Regions from separate parts of the Microbispora sp. NPDC088329 genome, predicted to be linked through region 1. Evidence: riboswitches for the same ligand, from Rfam matches in the RefSeq annotation. Region 1 holds a riboswitch; the other holds the start of a gene.
What was found. Region 1 has a riboswitch for glycine ahead of gcvP (aminomethyl-transferring glycine dehydrogenase). Riboswitches for the same ligand answer to the same signal wherever they lie in the genome.
Positions count from the first base shown of each region.

Region 1 (10,200 bases):
GCGGCCGAGCGCCGGGGCGGCAGGGTCGCCCTGCCGGTCACCACGACGAGGGTCGCGGAGATGGTGTGCCGCTTCCACGGCGTGCAGGTCGACTGGACGGCCACGAGCCTCGACACGCTGACGAGGGCGGCGCGGCATCCCGACACGATCTTCGCCGGGGACGGGAAGGGCGGCTTCATCGTCCCGGAGTTCGCGCCCACCGTGGACGGCCTGGCGGTGTTCCTGCGCCTGCTCGGCCTGGTCGCGCGCACCCGGCTGTCGCTGAGCCAGATCGACGCCCGCATCCCTGAGGCCAAGCTGCTCAAACGGACCGTCCCCACACCCTGGGCGCACAAGGGCGCCGTGATGCGCTCGGTCGTCGAGGCGGCCGAGGGTCACCGCCTGGACACCACCGACGGCGTCCGCGTGGTGGAGGACGACGGAAGCTGGGCCCTCGTCCTGCCCGACCCCGCCGAGGCCGTCACCCACCTGTGGGCCGAGGGCCACGACATGGACACCGCGCAGGCCCTCCTGGAGCGCTGGGCCCACGTCGTCGAACACGCCGCAGGCTCCCGCTGACCTGCGGTTTCACTGCTCTTGAAAGATCACTGATCGGATGAATCCCGGTCGAGCGGCCGATGTGCGAAATGATGCAAGATCATGAAGAATGAAAGCCCAGGCCTGGGGCATCTCTGCCACCAATCGCAAGATCACGGGTGAGGGGTAGGGGATCGGTGGGGGGAGAGGCGGTGCCGAGGGTGGACGGATGCATGTGTCGGGATGGACCTTGAACCGCCGTGGGCTGTAGCGTTGGTCAGTCCGCGCCCATGCGCGGTCTTGACCTTTGTGCCTGATCAGCGTAAGTTGCGGCATTCGCAGTTTGAGCTAGTCCTAGAGCAAGTCGTGAGAGAGGCCGAGCCGTTCGATGCCCAGCGTCTACTGCACGCAGTGCGGTCATGCCAACCCCGAGGATGCCCGTTTCTGTTCACGATGCGGTTCGCCGCTGAGCGCTCCGGCGCCCGTCGCAGCCGACACGACCTCGACGATCTCACTCGAGGCGCTCGAGGCGGAGGCGGGCCAGACGCTTCTGCCGGACAGAGCGGCGGTCGAACAGCTGCCCCCCGGCACGGCTCTTCTGGTGGTCATGCGGGGCCCGAACGCGGGCAGCCGGTTTCTGCTCGACAGTGACCTCACTACGGCGGGTCGTCACCCGGAAAGCGACATTTTCCTGGACGATGTGACCGTGTCCAGAAGGCACGTGGAGTTCTACCGGCGCGGCGGCCAGTTCACCGTGCGTGACGTCGGCAGCCTCAACGGCACCTACGTCAACCGTGAGCGCATCGAGGAGTCCCCGTTGCAGGGCGGCGACGAGGTGCAGATCGGCAAGTTCCGGCTGGTGTTCCTCACGCGTGGTCCGGGAGGGTTGTGATCGGTGAGGAGGAGGAGTCATGAGCGCACAGGCCGTACGGGCGTTCATGAGCATCGGGGAGGTGCTCGGCCTGCTGCAGGGCGAGTTCCCGGACGTGACCGTCTCCAAGATCCGGTTTTTGGAGGGTGAGGGGCTGATCGAGCCCCAGCGGAGCCCGTCCGGGTACCGCAAGTTCACCTTCAACGACGTCGAGCGCCTGCGGTACATCCTGCGGGCGCAGCGTGACCAGTACCTGCCGCTCCGGGTGATCAAGGATCAGCTGGACGAGCAGGCGGCCCGCCCGCACGCCGTGTCCGACGGCGCCCCGCCCGTGCGCCTCAGCCGGGAGGAGCTGATCGAGGCCGCCGGCATCGACGAGGAGACCCTGGCCGAGATGGAGAGCTTCGGCCTGGTCGCTCCCGTCGCGCGCCGGTACGACGGGGAGGCCCTGGAAGTCGCGCGCAGCGTGGGGGCGCTGGCGCGGTTCGGCCTGCAGGCGCGGCACCTGAGGGCGGTACGTGCGGCGGTGGAGCGCGAGGCCGGCCTGATCGAGCAGGCGGTGGCCCCGCTGCTGAAGCGCAAGGCGCCGGGAGCGATCGCGGAAGCGGACGAGACCGCCCGCGAAATCTCCGGACTTCTCCAGGAACTGCACAATGCGTTACTGCGTGGGAGTGTTCGCGGCGTTCTAGGGCGGTGACCGGCACATCCGCTCCTCCGTGGGTGTTACGTTGAATGCCTGGTGATATGCCGCGACGCTTGAGACGGAGCCGCCCGTGTTGCAGATGGAGGTCGTGGGGGTTCGCGTTGAGATGCCCACCAACCAGCCGATCGTTCTCCTGAAGGAGACGAGCGGTGATCGGTATCTGCCGATCTGGATAGGCATGACCGAGGCGACCGCTATTGCGCTGGCCCAGGCGGAGGAGCCGCCGCCCCGGCCGCTGACCCACGACTTGTTCCGTGACGTTCTTGAGGCCTTGGGGGTGCGGTTGCGCACCGTCAACATCGTCGCGCTCCGCGATGGAATCTTCTTCGCCGACCTGGTCTTCTCCAACGGCGTGGAGGTCAGCGCGCGTCCTTCGGACTCGATCGCGCTGGCGTTGCGTACGGGGGCGACGATCTACGCGAGTGAGGACGTGATCCAGGAGGCGGGCGTGAGCATGCCCGACGACCAGGAGGACGAAGTGGAGAAGTTCCGCGAGTTCCTGGACAAAATCACGCCGGAAGACTTCGGCCGGGCGGGCTGACGTGCCGGACGATTTCGGGAGATTACGCTTCACGACGCGCCGGACGGGGTCGTTGACTGACGATGGCCCCGGTCCTACGGTGCAAGGGAAACCACGGTTGTAATTCACGAACCCCCAGATCAGACCGTGGGATGAGAGAAAGCCGGAGGTCCGCAGTGGCGGTCAGCAGCGGCGAGGGTAAGTCGGCCGGCCAGCACGACCCGGTTCGGCAGGCGGCGCGCGAGCGCGCCGGCGAACAGGGCCTGCTGTTCGACGAGCAGCCGACGGCGCTGCCCCAGGGCATCGGATACCGCGGGCCGACGGCGTGCGCGGCCGCCGGGATCACCTACCGGCAGCTCGACTACTGGGCCCGGACCGAACTGGTGCTCCCGACGATAAGAGCCGCTCAGGGATCCGGGTCCCAGCGACTGTACAGCTTCCGCGACATCCTCGTCCTGAAGGTCGTCAAACGTCTTCTCGACACGGGGGTCTCCCTCCAGCAGATACGCACCGCCGTACGGCACCTGCGCGACCGCGGCGTCAACGACCTGGCGCAGATCACCTTGATGAGCGACGGCGTGAGCGTCTACGAGTGCACGAGCGCCGACGAGGTGATCGACCTGCTGCAGGGCGGCCAGGGTGTGTTCGGCATCGCGCTCGGGCGGGTCTGGCGGGAGGTCGAGGGATCGCTCGCCGAGCTTCCGGGTGAGCGCGCGGAGCCCGCCCCGGATGCGGAGGGGGACCATCCGGCGGACGAGCTGGCCCGCCGCAGAAAGGCCCGCAGGACCGGCTGAGATCAATCGGGCAGGAGGGTAGTCATCTCCGATAACGGGTAGCCGGTAGAGTGGAACACGGCCGACGACCTCGTGCGGGAGAGACCCCTGATCGTTCAGGGGCGCCGAAGGAGCAACCTCCCCGGAATCTCTCAGGCATCCGTACCGCACGGACGAGGCGACTCTGAAAAGCAGGCCCGCCGGCCAGGCGGTGCCTCACCGAAGGGGAAAACCGGGCTCGACGGCCCGGTGAAGCTCTCAGGTCCGATGACAGAGGGGGAGACCGCTTCACGACCGGCCGCGCCCCACGGGCGCGGGGCGGTCGCCGCAGGTCTCGACCCGCCCAGGAGGCCCTCGTCATGACCGATCGCTCCACTCTTCGCGATCTTTCCGCCCCGCCCTTCGCGACCCGTCACATCGGCCCCTCCGATGCCGACCGCTCCCGCATGCTGGAGGCCGTCGGCTACGAGTCGATCGCCGACCTGCTCGCCGTCGCCGTGCCCGAGGCGATCCGCACGCGCGGTCCGCTGAACCTGCCGGAGGCGGTGGGGGAGGCCGAGGCCCTGGCCGAACTGCGCGCCCTCGCCGGCCGCAACCGGGTGCTGACTCCCATGATCGGCCTCGGCTACCACGACACGATCACCCCCGGCGTCGTCCTCCGCAACGTGCTGGAGAACCCGGGCTGGTACACCGCGTACACCCCGTACCAGCCGGAGATCTCGCAGGGACGGCTGGAGGCGCTGCTGAACTTCCAGACGGTCGTGTCGGACCTCACCGGCCTCGGCGTCGCCGGCGCGTCCCTGCTCGACGAGGCGACGGCCGTGGCCGAGGCGATGACGCTGGCCCGGCGGGCGAGCAAGGCGAAGACCGACGTGTTCGTGGTGGACGCCGACGCGCTGCCGCAGACCAAGGCCGTGCTGGCGACCCGTGCCGAGCCGCTCGGCATCACACTGGTGGAGTCGGACCTCGCCGGTGAACTGCCCGAATGCTTCGGGGTCCTCGTCCAGTATCCGGGCGCGAGCGGCCGGGTGGCGTCCTTCCGCGCCATCGCCGAGCGGGCGCACGCGCGGGGCGCGCTCCTGGTGGCCGCGGCCGACCTGCTGGCGCTGACCCTGCTGGATTCCCCGGGTGAGCAGGGCGCCGACATCGCCGTCGGCTCCTCCCAGCGCTTCGGTGTCCCCCTGGGCTACGGCGGGCCCCACGCGGCGTACATGGCGGTCCGCGAGGGCCTGCAGCGGCAGATGCCGGGCCGTCTCGTGGGCGTCTCGGTGGACGCCGACGGACGCCCCGCCTACCGCCTGGCCCTGCAGACCCGCGAGCAGCACATCCGGCGGGAGAAGGCCACCAGCAACATCTGCACCGCGCAGGTCCTGCTCGCGGTGATGGCGTCGATGTACGCCGTCTACCACGGCCCGGAGGGCCTCAGGAGGATCGCCCAGCGGGTGCACCGGCACGCGGCCGTCCTCGCCGCCGGGCTGCGCGAGGGCGGCGTGGAGGTCGTCCACGACGAGTTCTTCGACACCGTGCTCGCCCACGTGCCCGGGCGGGCCGCCCAGGTCGTGGCCGCCGCCGCCGAGCGGGGCGTGAACCTGCGCCAGGCCGGCGCCGACCACGTCGGCGTCGCCTGCGACGAGAAGACCACCACCGGCCATCTGCGGGCCGTCTGGGCGGCCTTCGGGGTCGCCGACGTGGTGCTCGAGGATCTCGACCGGGTCACCTCCGACGCGCTCCCGGCCGACCTGCAGCGGACCTCGGACTTCCTCACCCACCCGGTGTTCCACGCCCACAGGTCCGAGACGGCCATGCTGCGCTACCTGCGGCGCCTGCAGGACAAGGACATCGCGCTCGACCGCTCGATGATCCCGCTGGGCTCCTGCACGATGAAGCTCAACGCGACCACCGAGATGGAGCCGATCACCTGGCCGGAGTTCGCCTCGGTGCACCCGTTCGCGCCCGCGGAGCAGGCCGAGGGGTACGCCGAGCTGATCGCGACGCTGGAGGGCTGGCTGGCCGAGGTCACCGGCTACGACCGGGTGTCGATCCAGCCGAACGCGGGCTCGCAGGGCGAGTTCGCCGGGCTGCTGGCCATCAGGTCCTACCACCGGTCGAGGGGCGAGGGCGGCCGCGACGTCTGCCTCATCCCGTCGTCCGCGCACGGCACCAACGCCGCCAGCGCCGTCATGGCGGGCATGCGCGTGGTCGTGGTGGCCTGTGACGCGCACGGGAACGTCGACCTCGCCGACCTCGCCGCCAAGATCGACAAGCACCGCGACGCGCTCGCCGCGATCATGGTGACCTACCCGTCCACGCACGGCGTGTACGAGGAGACGATCGTCGAGATCTGCGAGCGGGTGCACGAGGCCGGCGGGCAGGTCTACGTCGACGGAGCCAACCTCAACGCGCTGGTGGGCCTGGCCAAGCTGGGCGAGTTCGGTGCGGACGTCTCCCACCTCAACCTGCACAAGACCTTCTGCATCCCGCACGGCGGCGGCGGGCCGGGCGTCGGCCCGGTGGCCGTCAAGGCCCACCTCGCCGAGCACCTGCCGGCGCACGTGTCGGCCGCGCCGTACGGCTCGGCGGGCATCCTGCCGATCTCCTGGGCGTACGTCAGGATGATGGGCGGCGACGGGCTGCGGCAGGCCACCGAGCAGGCGATCCTGTCGGCCAACTACCTGGCCCGGCGCCTCGCGCCGCACTACCCGGTGTTGTACACCGGCAGGGGCGGCCTGGTCGCGCACGAGTGCATCGTCGACCTGCGGCAGATCACCAAGGAGACCGGCGTCACGGTCGACGACGTGGCCAAGCGGCTGATCGACTACGGCTTCCACGCGCCCACGATGTCGTTCCCCGTCGCCGGGACGCTCATGATCGAGCCGACCGAGAGCGAGGACCTGGCCGAGCTCGACCGTTTCGCCGACGCGTTGATCGCCATCCGGGGCGAGATCGCCAAGGTGGCGTCGGGCGAGTTCGACAAGACCGACAACCCGCTGCGCAACGCCCCGCACACGGCCGAGTGCCTCACCGCCGACGAGTGGACCCACCCGTACTCGCGGGCGGTCGCGGCCTACCCCGTGCCCGGCCTGCGAGACGACAAGTACTGGTCGCCGGTGCGCCGCATCGACCAGGCGTACGGCGACCGCAACCTCGTCTGCTCCTGCCCGCCCCTCGAGGCGTACGAGGATTGATCGGTTGGGCATGTCGGCCCCGCCCGGCGGCCGGTCTCGTTAAGATCGCGGTGATCGTTCCTCATCACCTGCGACCATGCGAGGCCCCTGTATGACGGCCATCGATTCCGGGCGGCGGTCCGACCGGCTCGACCACGCGCGCCGGCTCGCCGAAGGCGGCGACCTCGACGGCGCTGCCGCGATCTTCGCCGAACTCGCCGCGGACGAGGCCGCGCCGGAACGCGGCGAGGCAGGCGAAGGCCTGTCCGTCGTGGTGGAGCGCATGGCCGAGCGGCTGCTGGAGGACGGCGAGCCCGAGCGGGCCGCCGACGTCCTGCTGGAGGCGCTGTCGGTGAGCACCGTGGGGGATCCGGCGCGCCTGCGGGTGCTGCTCGGCATGGCGCACCTGGAGATGGCGTGCGCGCAGTTCGCCGGGGCCGTGGAGGACAGCCGTCAGGAGGGGGCCGACGCCGGCACCGGCGCGCTCGCGATCGAACTGCTGGCCCGTACGCTGCCGCTGCGCGGCCGCGACGCCGACGCGGAGACCGTGTGGCGGTACGGCCTTGATCACCCCGACGAGGCGCTGGCCGAGCAGGTGCGGCTCCGCCTCGGACGGGACGTGCGTCCCGCCATGGAGGAGGTCGTGGAGGGCGTGGAGGCCTGATCCGGCGGACCGGTCCCAGCGCAGGCCGGTCCCAGGCAGGCCGATCTCAGGGCATGACGATCTCGGCGCAGGCCGGGCTCAGCGCTGGGAGCGGCGGCTGATGGCGTAGGCGAAGTTGACGGCGATGATTCCGCCCCACGACAGGAACAGGCCCGGCAGGCCGGCGTTCCCCACCGCGATCCCGGTCAGCGGGATGCCCAGGGCCAGCGACCCCATGACCACGCCCACGGCGCTGTCCTTCTGCTTGACCGGAGGCCCCGGCGGCCGGTGGTGCAGCTGGGCCGCCACCTCGTTGCGTACCCGCGCGGCGATCTCCACGTCGAGCTTGTCGAGGAACGAGTCGACCAGCGCGTCCTCGTATTCCGGGCCGAGGTCACGGCGGGCCGCCATGACGGCGCGCAGGTCCTCGCGAGTCGAGGAGGCCGCCGGCGGCGGGGGGACGGGACGCCCGGTCGCGGGCGGTTGCTGCGATGCGATGTCCGGCACCATGGCATTCTCGCCGCTTCCGAGGGGATCCGCCATCCTCCGATGGGAGGGTCGCCGCCTCCTGCTCCGGTCGGACCCGCTACCGTCACCGGCATGGAGATCGAGACCCCGCACGGCCGCGCCCTGGCCGAGGTGGACGAGGCGGCCGATCCCCGGCTGCTGCTGGTCCTGACCCACGGGTCCGGGGGAGGTGTTGACGCCCCCGATCTGCTCGCCGTACGGGACGCGGTGCTGGCCGCCGGGGGGACGGTCGCCCGGGTGGTGCAGCCGTTCCGGCTGCGGGGCGCGCGGGCGCCGGGCTCGGCGGTGAAGCAGGACGAGGCGTGGCTGTCGATCGTCGCCGGACTCCGCGGGCGCCACCGGGGCCTGCCGCTCGTCCAGGGCGGGCGGAGCAACGGCGCGCGGGTCGCCTGCCGCACCGCGCGCGCCGCCGGCGCCGAGGCGGTGGTGGCGCTCGCGTTCCCGCTGCACCCGCCGGGCAAGCCGGAACGCTCGCGGGCGGAAGAACTGCGGCAGGCGGGAGTCCCCGTGCTCGTGGTCAACGGAGATCGGGATCCGTTCGGTGTGCCGGACGAGAAGGACGCCGCACGTCTCGTGGTCCTCCCGGGGGAGGGGCACGAGTTCAAGAAGGACCCCGCCCGGGTGGGCGAGGCGGTGGCGCGGTGGCTGTTCCCCCCTTTGCCGGTGGAGGGCTAGGCCGCGCTGATGGCCATGTCGGTGGGGCGGTGCGGGGCGATGACGCCGCCGTCGGGCAGCAACTCGCCGGTGTCCTCGAACAGCACGACTCCGTTGCAGAGCAGGCTCCAGCCCTGCTCGGGGTGACAGGCTATCGTGCGGGCGGCTTCTCGGTCCTTCGCGTCCGCGGTGGGACAGGCCGGTTCATGAGGGCACATCGCCGGGGCTCCGTGTTTATCGTTCGCTCGTTTTGTCTTCCGGTCGTCCAGGGGCGCCGTCACCGGCGTCCTCGTTCAGGCGGCGAGGGCCCCGGTATGACGAACACCACACTGGACTCCACCAGTCTGCGGCCTGGCCGCATGCGTACGACATAGTCAGTTCGGAGCATTTCCGCCGGTCGGGCAGGGGCCCCGGCCGCACCCCGAGCAGGCTCGCGCACACTGATGTGACCTAGTACACAAGAATGCCCCATTGGGGGCAACGGTCCGACCTCGACACGCCGACGGTCCGATAACCAGGAGATCACAGGTTCCGGCCTCCTGCGCGACGGGATCCGGGCGGCCCGGAACGCGCGTCTCAGCCGCCGAGGCCGGCGATCAGCGCGTCGAGGCCGTGCTCGAAGTCGCGCTCACCCTCGGCGGTACGAGCGTCGCGCACCTCGGCGTCGGGGTCGGCCCATCCCGACTGCTGCACCTCCACCGCCACGCTGCCGAACACGTAGGCCCGCAGCGCCCGGACCGCCCCGGCCGGGTCGCCGGCTCCCGCCTCGCGCAGCTGCTCCGTATGCTCGCCGATCGCGATGAGGGCGGAGCCCTTCGGCGGCTTGGTCAGGGCCAGCGACAGCACGCCCGGGTGTTCCAGCAGCGCGGCACGGCTCGCGCGGGCCCAGGCGCGGGCCCTGTCCTGCCAGGTGGTGGCGGCGGCCGGATCGACCGTCACGGCCGTCACGTGCTCGGCAAGAGCGTCCATCAGCGCCTCCTTTCCCCGCGGCAGGTGATGGTAGATGGCCATGGCCTCCACCTGGAGGGCGTCGCCGAGCCGGCGCATGGTCAGCCGGCGCAGGCCCTGGCCGTCGGCGATGTGCAGGGCGGCGTCGATGATCCGCTCTCGGGACAGGGGAACGGGTGGTCGCTTGGCAGGCACGCGAGCATGCTGCCACACCTGGCCTTACTTGGTAAAGGGCGGTGCACCCTGCGGTACAGCGCCCTTCGAGAAGCGCGTACGCTACCGATTGCGACGCGAGTTCGATACCGAAGGGGCTGACGATGGCGTTTTTCCGTCCGCGGGTGAGCCGGGAGGCGGAGGTCCGCTACCACGCGGATCTGGAGATCCGGAAAGACTTCGGCGACGTGCTGGAGAAGCTCCGGGTGGCGCAGCGGCGGTTCCAGGAGGCGAAGGCGGCCGGGGCCGCGCTCCCCGAGCTGCGTGAGGCGGCTCTGGGCCTCGACGCCGCGCTGACCCAGGCCCTGCGCGCCGCCGAGGCGGGGCAGCGCGCCACCTACGGCGTGAAGTCCTACGACAGCAGGATCGCCCGGCGCAAGGCGAAGGCGACGCCCGACGGCGCGCTGTGGACCGACGAGGTGAACCGCCTGCGCACGCTGCGCGAGGCGCACCGCCTCAGCGGCATTCCCCGGGTGCCCCGCGCCTCCAAGACGGGCGACGCCGCCGCTCTGACCCCGCGCGACGTGCGCAAGGGCCTGGCCGCCGCGCGCCACTGACTCCGAGGCGGGTCCGCGCTGGCCTGCCCCGCAGGCCCGCCGGGCTCGCCCCGGCGGGCCTGTCGGCATGCGGCCAACTGGCGGGCGTACGCCGAGGGCGGGGTTCCCGC
Region 1 covers NZ_JBFBIP010000003.1:167,221-177,420, forward strand. Annotated here, with positions in the region: gene AB0O28_RS07990 (mannose-1-phosphate guanyltransferase) at 1-558, shown strand, start outside; gene AB0O28_RS07995 (FHA domain-containing protein) at 905-1,408, shown strand; gene AB0O28_RS08000 (MerR family transcriptional regulator) at 1,428-2,084, shown strand; gene AB0O28_RS08005 (bifunctional nuclease family protein) at 2,161-2,631, shown strand; gene AB0O28_RS08010 (MerR family transcriptional regulator) at 2,787-3,404, shown strand; glycine riboswitch at 3,470-3,561, shown strand; gene gcvP (aminomethyl-transferring glycine dehydrogenase) at 3,743-6,568, shown strand; gene AB0O28_RS08020 (hypothetical protein) at 6,660-7,211, shown strand; gene AB0O28_RS08025 (hypothetical protein) at 7,290-7,733, opposite strand; gene AB0O28_RS08030 (alpha/beta family hydrolase) at 7,791-8,393, shown strand; gene AB0O28_RS08035 (DUF5999 family protein) at 8,390-8,590, opposite strand; gene AB0O28_RS08040 (TetR/AcrR family transcriptional regulator C-terminal domain-containing protein) at 8,949-9,515, opposite strand; gene AB0O28_RS08045 (hypothetical protein) at 9,638-10,090, shown strand.

Region 2 (10,200 bases), on a different contig from region 1:
AGCTCGCCCGGCTCGCCGAACGCGGCTGGACCGCGTACGTCGGCACCGAGCTGGAGTTCGTCGTCTACGACGACAGCTACGAGCAGGCCTGGCGGCGTGGCTACCGCGACCTGACCCCGGCCAACCTCTACAACGTCGACTACTCGCTGCTCGGCACCTCCCGCATCGAGCCGCTGCTGCGCAAGATCAGGCTCGGCATGGAGGGCGCCGGACTGTACGTCGAGTCCGCCAAGGGCGAGTGCAACCTCGGCCAGCACGAGATCGCCTTCCGGTACGCCGACGCGCTGACCACCTGCGACAACCACGTCATCTACAAGAACGGCGCCAAGGAGATCGCCGCCCAGGAGGGCAGGTCGATCACGTTCATGGCCAAGCCGAACCAGCGCGAGGGCAACTCCTGCCACATTCACATCTCGCTGCGCGACGCCGGCGGCGTGCCGGTCATGGCGGGCGGCGAGCCGTACGGGCTGTCGGAGACCGGGCGGCGGTTCATCGCCGGCCAGCTCGCCGCGATGCGGGAGCTGACCCTGCTCTACGCGCCCAACGTCAACTCCTACAAGCGGTTCGTGCCCGGCAGCTTCGCCCCCACCGCCGTCAAGTGGGGCGTGGACAACCGCACCTGCTCGCTGCGGCTGGTCGGCCACGGCCCCTCCCTGCGGATCGAGAACCGGGTGCCGGGCGGCGACGTCAATCCTTACCTGGCGGTCGCCGCCATGATCGCGGCGGGGCTGCGCGGCGTCGACGCCGGGCTGGAGCTGGAGGAGCCGTTCGCCGGGAACGCCTACGACTCCGGGGCCGAGCGGGTGCCCGCGACGCTCCGCGACGCCCTGGCGCTGTGGGAGGGCTCGCCGATCGCCGAGGAGGCGTTCGGCAAGGACGTGGTCGAGCACTACGCCAACAACGCGAGGGTCGAGCTGGCCGCCTTCGACTCGGCGGTCACCGACTGGGAGCTCTATCGGGGGTTCGAACGGCTGTGAAACTAGTCAATCCGGCGACCGAGGAAGTGATCGCCGAGATCGAGATGGCGGACGCCGCCGAGGTGGACCGCGCGGTCGAGCGCGCCCGCCGGGCGTTCCCGGCCTGGAGCGCGGTCGCCCCGGGTGAGCGGGCCCGGCTGCTGCGCCGCTTCGCGCAGGTCGTGGAGGACCACGCGGAGGAGCTGGCGCGGCTGGAGATCGCGAACGCCGGGCACACCGTCGGCAACGCCCGCTGGGAGGCGGGCAACGTCCGCGACGTGCTGAACTTCTACGCGGGCGCGCCCGAGCGCGACCACGGCAGGCAGATCCCGGTGCCCGGCGGGGTGGACGTCACGTTCGCCGAACCGCTGGGCGTGGTCGGGATCATCGTGCCGTGGAACTTCCCGATGGTCATCATGACCTGGGGAGTCGCCCCGGCCCTCGCCGCCGGCAACACGGTGATCGTGAAGCCCGCCGAGTGGACCCCGCTGACCGCGCTGCGGCTGGCCGAGCTCGCCCTGGAGGCCGGGCTGCCCGAGGGCGTGCTCCAGGTCGTCCCGGGCGAGGGTGAGGTCGCCGGGGCCCGGCTCGTCGAGCACCCGGACGTACGGAAGATCGTGTTCACCGGCTCGACCGAGGTCGGGAAGCTGATCGGCGCGAAGGCGGCCGAGCAGGTCAAGCGGGTGACGCTGGAGCTGGGCGGCAAGAGCGCCAACATCGTCTTCGCCGACTCCGACCTCGACAAGGCCGTGGCCTCGGCGCCGATGGCGGTCTTCGACAACTCCGGCCAGGACTGCTGCGCCCGCTCGCGCATCCTGGTGGAGCGTTCCGTCCACGACGACTTCCTCGCGCGGCTCGCCGAGGCGGTGCGCGCGGTGAAGGTCGGCGACCCGGGCGACCCGGCGAGCCAGATGGGCCCGCTGATCAGCGCCGAGCATCGGGAGCGCGTCGCGTCGTTCGTCACCGAGGCCGACGTGTACGCCGCCGGGTCGTGCCCGAGCGGGCCCGGCTTCTGGTTCCCGCCCACGGTGCTGGCCGGATCGTCCTCGGAGTCCTTCCGCAGGGCGTTCACCGAGGAGATCTTCGGGCCCGTGGTGTCGGTCGTGCCGTTCGAGGACGAGGCCGACGCGATCCGGATCGCCAACGACACGGCGTACGGCCTGTCGGGATCGATCTGGACCCGCGACGTGGGCCGGGCGCTGCGGGTGGCACGGGCCGTCGAGGCGGGCAACCTGTCGGTCAACTCGCACTCCAGCGTCCGCTACTGGACCCCGTTCGGCGGCTTCAAGCAGTCGGGCCTCGGCCGGGAGCTCGGCCCGGACGCCCTGTCGGCCTTCACCGAGACCAAGAACGTCTTCATCTCCACGGAGTAGATCAATGCAGCGTTTGCAGGACCGCGTCGCCGTCATCACCGGGGCGGGCAGCGGCATCGGGCTGGCCACCGCCCGCCGGTTCGCCCAGGAGGGCGCCAAGGTCGTGGTCGCCGACCTCGACGAGGAGGCCGGCGCGAAGGCGGCCGGGGAGGTCGGCGGCCTGTTCGTCAAGGTCGACGTGGCGAACGAGGACGACGTGGCCCGGATGTACCGGACCGCGTTCGAGGAGTTCGGCAGCGTCGACATCGCGTTCAACAACGCGGGCATCTCGCCGCCGGACGACGACTCCATCCTGGAGACCGGCATCGACGCCTGGCGCCGGGTGCAGGAGGTCAACCTCACCAGCGTCTACCTGTGCTGCAAGCACGTGATCCCGTACATGCGGCGGCAGGGCAAGGGCTCGATCATCAACACCGCGTCGTTCGTCGCGGTCATGGGCTCGGCCACCTCGCAGATCTCCTACACCGCCTCCAAGGGCGGGGTTCTGGCGATGAGCCGCGAGCTGGGCGTCCAGTTCGCCCGCGAGGGCATCCGGGTCAACGCGCTGTGCCCCGGACCGGTGGACACCCCGCTGTTGCGGGAGCTGTTCGCCAAGGACCCCGAGCGCGCCCAGCGCCGTCTCGTCCACGTGCCGATCGGCCGTTTCGCGCGGGCCGAGGAGATCGCCGCCGCGGTCGCGTTCCTCGCCTCCGACGACGCCTCGTTCATCACCGCCTCGGAGTTCCTGGTGGACGGCGGCATCTCCGGCGCGTACGTCACTCCGCTGTAGAGGGATCGTCATGGCCCGTCCCGTCATCGGCGTGACGTGTTACGTCGAGCCGGCGAAGTTCACCGTGTGGGACATGCCGGCGGCGCTGCTGCCGTACATGTACGTCGACCACATCGTGCGGGCGGGGGGCCAGCCGGTCATCCTGCCGCCCGCGGGGGAGCCCGCCGCGCTGGTGGAGCGGCTGGACGGGCTGATCATCGCGGGCGGGGGCGACATCGACCCCGCCCGGTACGGCTCCGCCCCGGCCCCCCAGACCGGCTACATCCGGAAATTTCGTGACGATGCCGAGTTCGGGTTGATGACGGCCGCGCTGGAGGCCGGGCTGCCGTTCCTCGGCATCTGCCGCGGCCTCCAGGTGCTCAACGTGGCGCTGGGCGGCACCCTCCACCAGCACCTGCCCGACGTGGTCGGCCACACGGACCACTCCCCCGCCCCCGGCACGTTCGGCCGCGTCCCCGTACGGCTCTCGCCGGAGTTGGCCAAGATTTACGAAGGCGAGGACCTGACGCCCGCCCACTACCACCACCAGGCGATCGACCGCCTGGCGGACGGGCTGGAGGTCACCGCCCGTTCCTGCGACGGCACGATCGAGGCCGTCGAAGTGACGGGAGCCGCGTTCGCGCGGGCCGTGCAGTGGCATCCGGAGGCCGACGAGGACGGCCCCCTCTTCCGCGCTCTCGTCGCCGCCGCCCGCCGTTGAGAATCCCGGAGCGGCGCCGCGCCTGAGAACCCCCGCGAGAACCCGCACCCGAGGATCCGGTGTGCGCCGCGGAGAACCCGATGCGACGCCGCCTCGCCCCGTTGGACGCCGTCCGGCGGGACGACGCGCGGCGCACCGGCATGCCGGTCGAGCCCCCGCATAACGCACCCGCCGCAACGCGGCGGCCGCCCGGTGAACACGGCTGTCGCCCTCCTCCCGCGGCGACCGGAGCGGCGACCGGAAACACGTCATCGCATCCTCCTCGGTTTATGTAACCGATTTCATTTGCTGCACGTGCATGTTCGCTGGGCATTCATCGCTTTACGGAACGCAATGCCATGACGGAACTTCCCACCCCGGCGCGCGCCGCGAAAAACAGCAATTTTGACGAATGCAGGGAGAGAGGGATATCGTCAAATACCTATTGAAGCCGCGTCGTCGGCGCGTTCACGCTGCTTTCGTGTGCGAGGGGGATCGTGTTATACGCCGTGCTCGGACCGTTCCTGGCCATGAAACCCTCGGGGGACGTCATCGCCGGGCTCGCCCCGAGACACCGGCAGCTCCTGGCGCTGTTCCTACTCAATCCGAATATCGCGGTCCACCGGGACACGCTCATCGATCTGCTATGGAATGGCCGTCCCACTAAATCCGCGCCGCGGAATCTTACCACCTACATCGCACAGGTGCGCAGGCGGCTCTCGCCACGCGACCCCAGCGTTTCTCCGCTGCACACGGTGGAAGGCGGGTACCTTCTTTCCGTGCCGTCCGGATCCGTGGATGCTGCAGTATTCAACCAATTGGTGGCACAGGGCAGAATCGCTCGAGACAATGGCGATTACCACAATGCGGCGAGGATCTTCGAGAGCGCGCTCAACCTGTGGCGGGACGACGCCCTGCTCGGCATGAGGCACGTGGACGAACTGGCCGCCTGGGCCGAACGGCTCGACGAGGACCGGCGCGCGGTGACCGAGGACCTCTTCGACGTACGACTGACGCTCGGGCACCATCACGAGATCGTCGGCGGCCTGGCCCAGTGGGCGAGACGGCATCCGCTGCGTGAACGGCCGCACCGGCAACTCATGCTGGCGCTGCACCGGTCGGGCCGCACCCACGACGCCTCGGCCTCCTACCAGCGGCTGCGCCGCACGCTGGTCGACTGCCTCGGCACCGAGCCGTCCCCCGATACTCAGGCCATCCACCAGCGGATCCTCACGGGCGACGACCCTTCCTCCGCCCTGGCGCGTCTCCACGCGGGGCACCGGCCGCTGCAGGAGTCGGATCACCGATCGTGACCGAAGGCCGGCGTGGACCGCCGCCGGAGTCTCCATGATGAAATCGGGCGGTCCGGCCGGTTACGGGGGTGGTGGGAGAACCACTAGGCTGGCTGCACACCGGTGACCCCGTGCGGGAGAGCGTCCTGGCATCCGGTCAGGGCCCCTGAAGGAGCAAGCCCTCCCCGCGAACCTCTCAAGGCAAAGGACCGCGCGGGCCAGGTGACCTCTGGAAAGAAGGCCGGAAGGCCTCGCCGAAGGTGAAAGTCCGGCAAAGATCGGACGAAGCTCTCAGGCGCCGATGACAGAGGGGGAGGATGCCCGATAGTTCAACGCAGCATCCGTCCTTCCGAGGTGCGCATGTCCCGATCCACCCCGCTCCGCGGTGTCCATGAACGCCTTGGCGCGACCCTGACCGACTTCGCGGGATGGCAGATGCCCCTGCGCTACGGCAGCGAGTCGGCCGAGCACAACGCGGTGCGAACGGCCGCGGGGCTCTTCGACCTGTCCCACATGGGAGAGATCTTCGTCGTCGGCGCGCAGGCCGGCGAGGCCCTCGACCACGCCCTCGTGGGTCACCTCAGCGTCCTCGCGCCCGGCCGCGCCCGCTACACGATGATCGTGAACGAGACCGGCGGCATCCTCGACGACCTCATCGTCTACCGCCTCGACGAGGACCAGTACATGGTCGTCGCCAACGCCTCCAACTACGCCCTCGTCGCCCGCGAGCTCGCCGACCGGGTCCGGGGATACGACGCGCGGGTGACCGACCGGTCGGACGAGTACGCGCTGGTGGCGGTGCAGGGGCCGCGCAGCGCCGAGATCCTGGCCGCGCTGACCGATGCCGACCTCGGCGAGCTCAAGTACTACGCCATCGTCCCCGGCGTCGTCGCGGGCACGCCCGTCCTGATCGCACGCACCGGATACACCGGCGAGGACGGTTTCGAGCTCTTCGTGCTGAACGAGCACGCCGTACCGCTGTGGGAGGCGCTCGCCGAGGCGGGCAGGGACGCCGGGCTCGTTCCCGCCGGGCTGTCGGCCCGCGACACGCTCCGCCTGGAAGCCGGCATGCCGTTGTACGGCAACGAGCTGAGCGCGGCGATCACGCCGTTCGACGCCGGCCTCGGCCGGGTCGTCCGTTTCGACAAGCCCGGCGACTTCCTGGGCAAGGCCGCCCTCGAGCGGGTCGCGGCGAACGGCACCACCCGGCGCCTGGTCGGGCTGGTGGCGCGCGGCCGCCGGGTGCCGAGGCACGGCTACTCCGTCACCCGGGAGGGTGCCGTCGTCGGCGAGGTGACCAGCGGCGCCCCGTCGCAGTCCCTCGGCCGCCCGATCGCCTTGGCGTACGTCGACGAGGACGCCCTGGAAAAGGGTGGCCTGACCGTGGACATCCGGGGCAGCCAAGAACCGGTCGACGTCGTCGATCTGCCTTTCTACAGGAGGAGCAAGTGAGCACCATTCCGGACGACCTGAGCTACACCAAGGAACACGAGTGGGTGGCCGGGATCGAGGACGGCCTCACCGTGACGGTGGGCATCACGGCGTACGCGGCCGAGCAGCTCGGTGACGTGGTCTACGTGGAGGTGCACCCGGAGGTCGGCGCGACGGTCACGGCCGGCGACGCGGTCGGCGAGGTGGAGTCCACCAAGTCCGTGAGCGACATCTTCGCGCCGGTCAGCGGCGAGATCGTCGAGATCAACGCCGCCGTCGCGGACGAGCCCGCTCTGGTCAGCTCCGACCCGTACGGCGAGGGCTGGCTGTTCCGCGTGCGCGTGGAGGAGGAGCCGGACGACCTGCTGTCGGCCGCGGAGTACACCGCGCTGACCTCCGGCGAGTCCTGACAGGAAGCCGAGAGGCGACGATCAATGGCGATCAGCGTCTTCGACCTGTTCAAGGTGGGGATCGGGCCGTCCAGCTCTCACACGGGCGGCCCGATGGCCGCGGCGCACAAGTTCGCCCGCGGGCTGCACCAGGACGGGCTGCTGGAGAAGGTCACCAGGGTCGAGGCCATCCTCTACGGCTCGCTCGGGCTGACCGGCAAGGGCCACGGCAGCGACAAGGCGGTCCTGCTGGGCCTGTCCGGCGACAAGCCCGAGCTGGTCGACGTCGACACCGTCGACGAACGGCTGGCGGCGATGCGGGCGAGCGGCACGGTCACGTTGTACGGCCTGCACGAGATCCCGTTCGTGGTCGGCGAGCACCTCGTCTTCGAGCGCACGCTGTCGCTCCCCCACCACCCCAACGGCATGCGGTTCACGGCGTACGCCGACGACGCGGTGCTGCGCGAGAAGGTGTACTACTCGGTCGGCGGCGGCTTCGTGGTGGACGAGAACGCCACCGGCGCCGACCGGATCAAGCCCGACGACACGGTGCTGCCGTACGCCTTCACGACCGCGCACGAACTGCTCGCGCACTGCGCCGAGACCGGCCTGTCGATCTCCGGCCTGATGGTGGAGAACGAGAAGGCCTTCGGCCGTACGGAGGAGGAGATCCGGGCCGGCCTGCTGCACCTGTGGGCGGTCATGGCCGAGTGCGTACGCCGCGGCACCGGCCGCGAGGGCGTCCTGCCGGGCGGTCTGAAGGTGCGCCGCCGGGCCCACCAGCTGTACCGGCGGCTGCAGGGTGAGGCCGACGGGACCGACCCGCTGCGGGCGATGGACTGGGTCACGCTCTTCGCGCTGGCCGTCAACGAGGAGAACGCCGCGGGCGGCCGGATCGTGACCGCGCCGACCAACGGCGCCGCCGGAATCGTCCCGGCCGTTCTGTCCTACTACATGCGTTTCCTTCCGGGCGCCGGCGAGGACGGCGTCGTCCGCTTCCTGCTCACCGCGGGCGCGATCGGCGTGCTGTTCAAGGAGAACGCCTCCATCTCCGGCGCGGAGGTGGGCTGCCAGGGCGAGGTCGGCTCCGCCTGCTCCATGGCGGCCGCGGGCCTCACCGAGGCGCTCGGCGGCACGCCCGAGCAGGTCGAGAACGCCGCCGAGATCGGCATCGAGCACAACCTCGGCCTGACCTGCGACCCGATCGGCGGGCTCGTCCAGATCCCGTGCATCGAGCGCAACGCCGTCGCCTCGATCAAGGCGATCGCCGCCGCCCGCATCGCACTGCGCGGCGACGGCCGCCACTTCGTGTCGCTGGACAAGGCGATCAAGACGATGCGCGACACCGGCAGGGACATGCTCGACAAATACAAGGAGACCTCCCGCGGCGGCCTCGCCGTCAACGTCATCGAGTGCTGACCCCCACCGTGATCGCGCAGTGTCGCACGCAGGGCCTCCCACCTGCGCCGATACCGATCGCGACGTGCAGGGAATTCATGCTTGCCTCTCTGACCTGCCGGAAAGCTCTTCGTGATCACGCAGGCGGGCGGAACGCCGGCCGGGGCCAATAAGGTGGTGCCCTCGCCGACGACGAGGAGGAGGGCCGTCACGTGAGGTGGCGCGAGGCGCTGCGCCCGCATCGGGCGTTCCTGATCGTGCTGGCGGCGGGCGTCGCGCTCCGCGCGCTCGCCGTGCTCGGCTACCGGCCCGCGCTGTGGTTCTGGGCCGACTCCTTCGCCTACCTGAGCTCGGCCCTCGACCTGCGGCCCCTGCCCTCGCGGCCGTCCGGCTACTCGCTGTTCCTGGCGGCGCTGAGCCCGCTGGGCAGCGTCACCGCCGTCGTGATCGTCCAGCACCTGCTCGGCCTCGGCATGGCCGTCTGCGTGTACGCGCTGCTGCGCCGCCGTACGCGGCTGCCGGGGTGGGGAGCCGCGCTGGCGGCGGCCCCGGTGCTGCTCGACGTGCACCAGATCCAGCTCGAACACCTCATCATGGCGGACCTGCTGTTCACCGCGCTGATCGTGGCCGCCGTGACGATCCTGCTGTGGCGCCCCAGGCCGGGCGCGTGGTCCGTCGTCGCCGCGCTGCTGCTGCTCGGGCTGGCGACCGTCACCCGCACTCTCGGGCTGCCCCTGATCGCGCTGGCGCTGCTGCCGGTGCTGCTGGCCGGACGCTGGAGGACCGCGCTCGCCGGGCTCGCCGCCGCGTCCGCCGTGCTCGGCGGGTACGCCGTGTGGTTCCACGACGCCCACGGAACCTACGGGATGGGCGGCAGCAGCACCTGGCTGTGGTCGCGGACGATGACCTTCGCCGACTGCTCGGTGATGGAGCCGCCCAAGGAGCTGGCGGTGCTGTGCCCGTCGGGGCCCCGGCTCGCCGCGCCCGCCTATATCTGGGACGCGGACTCGCCCATCCAGCGGGTGAAGAAGGACAAGGAGCGGCTGGCGGGCGAGTTCGCCTCGCTGGCGATCCGCAGCCAGCCCCTCGACTTCCTGGCGGCCGGCCTGCACGACGCCATGTGGGCGTTCGAATGGGACCGAAAGGTCTACCCCTCCCCCGGGCCGCAGAGCGCGTACGTCTTCCCCGCCTCGGTGAAGCCGTTCACCGCCAAGGTGGCCTCCGGCGGCCGTACGGCGACCCAGCTGACCACCGCCTACCAGGGAAGCGCCGGGGACACGAAGGTGGCCGAGCCGTTCGCGGGATGGTTGCGCGCCTACCAGGACCAGGGCTTCCTGCGCGGGCCGCTGCTGGCGGCGATCCTGCTGGCCGGGCTCGCCGGACTGGTGGCCCGGCGATGGACGGCGCTGCTGCCCTGGGCCGCGGCCGTGGTCCTGCTCCTGCTGCCGCCCCTGATCGCCGCCTTCGACCACCGGTATGTGGTGCCCGTCGTGCCGCTCGCCTGCCTGGCCGCCGGGCTCGCCCTGGGCACCGGCGCGACCCGAGCGCCGTGGCGCCCGGATGGACCCTCGGAAGGGCGGTCGGCGGGGCGCGGGCGGTCAGCGGCGGCGGACGTGCAGGCGGACAACCGCAAGCGCGTCGTCCCGGCCGACCGCTCGGCGAACGCGTGAGATCGCCGACTCGTCCAGCCGCCTGATCACCTGCCGCGGGTCGGCGGACCGCTGGAGCGACACCGACACCCGCAGCCTGCCGTCGCGCACGAGCCTCACCGAGATGCGGCCGATCCCGTCGACGCCCTTCAGCGCCACGCCGAGCATGGCGATGCCGGCGCCGGTGCGGCTGCCGACCCTGCCCCACCCGAGCGCCAGGACGAGCCAGCGGGTCGCGACCAGGGCGAGCAGCATGGCCGCCCC
Region 2 covers NZ_JBFBIP010000015.1:32,073-42,272, forward strand. Annotated here, with positions in the region: gene AB0O28_RS25500 (glutamine synthetase family protein) at 1-977, shown strand, start outside; gene AB0O28_RS25505 (aldehyde dehydrogenase family protein) at 1,022-2,329, shown strand; gene AB0O28_RS25510 (3-oxoacyl-ACP reductase) at 2,334-3,098, shown strand; gene AB0O28_RS25515 (gamma-glutamyl-gamma-aminobutyrate hydrolase family protein) at 3,109-3,798, shown strand; gene AB0O28_RS25520 (AfsR/SARP family transcriptional regulator) at 4,308-5,090, shown strand; glycine riboswitch at 5,194-5,291, shown strand; gene gcvT (glycine cleavage system aminomethyltransferase GcvT) at 5,430-6,521, shown strand; gene gcvH (glycine cleavage system protein GcvH) at 6,518-6,910, shown strand; gene AB0O28_RS25535 (L-serine ammonia-lyase) at 6,935-8,308, shown strand; gene AB0O28_RS25540 (hypothetical protein) at 8,500-9,957, shown strand; gene AB0O28_RS25545 (hypothetical protein) at 9,886-10,200, opposite strand, start outside.
Region 2: linked by a shared signal. The riboswitch ahead of gcvT (glycine cleavage system aminomethyltransferase GcvT) and the one ahead of gcvP (aminomethyl-transferring glycine dehydrogenase) in region 1 are both predicted to bind glycine.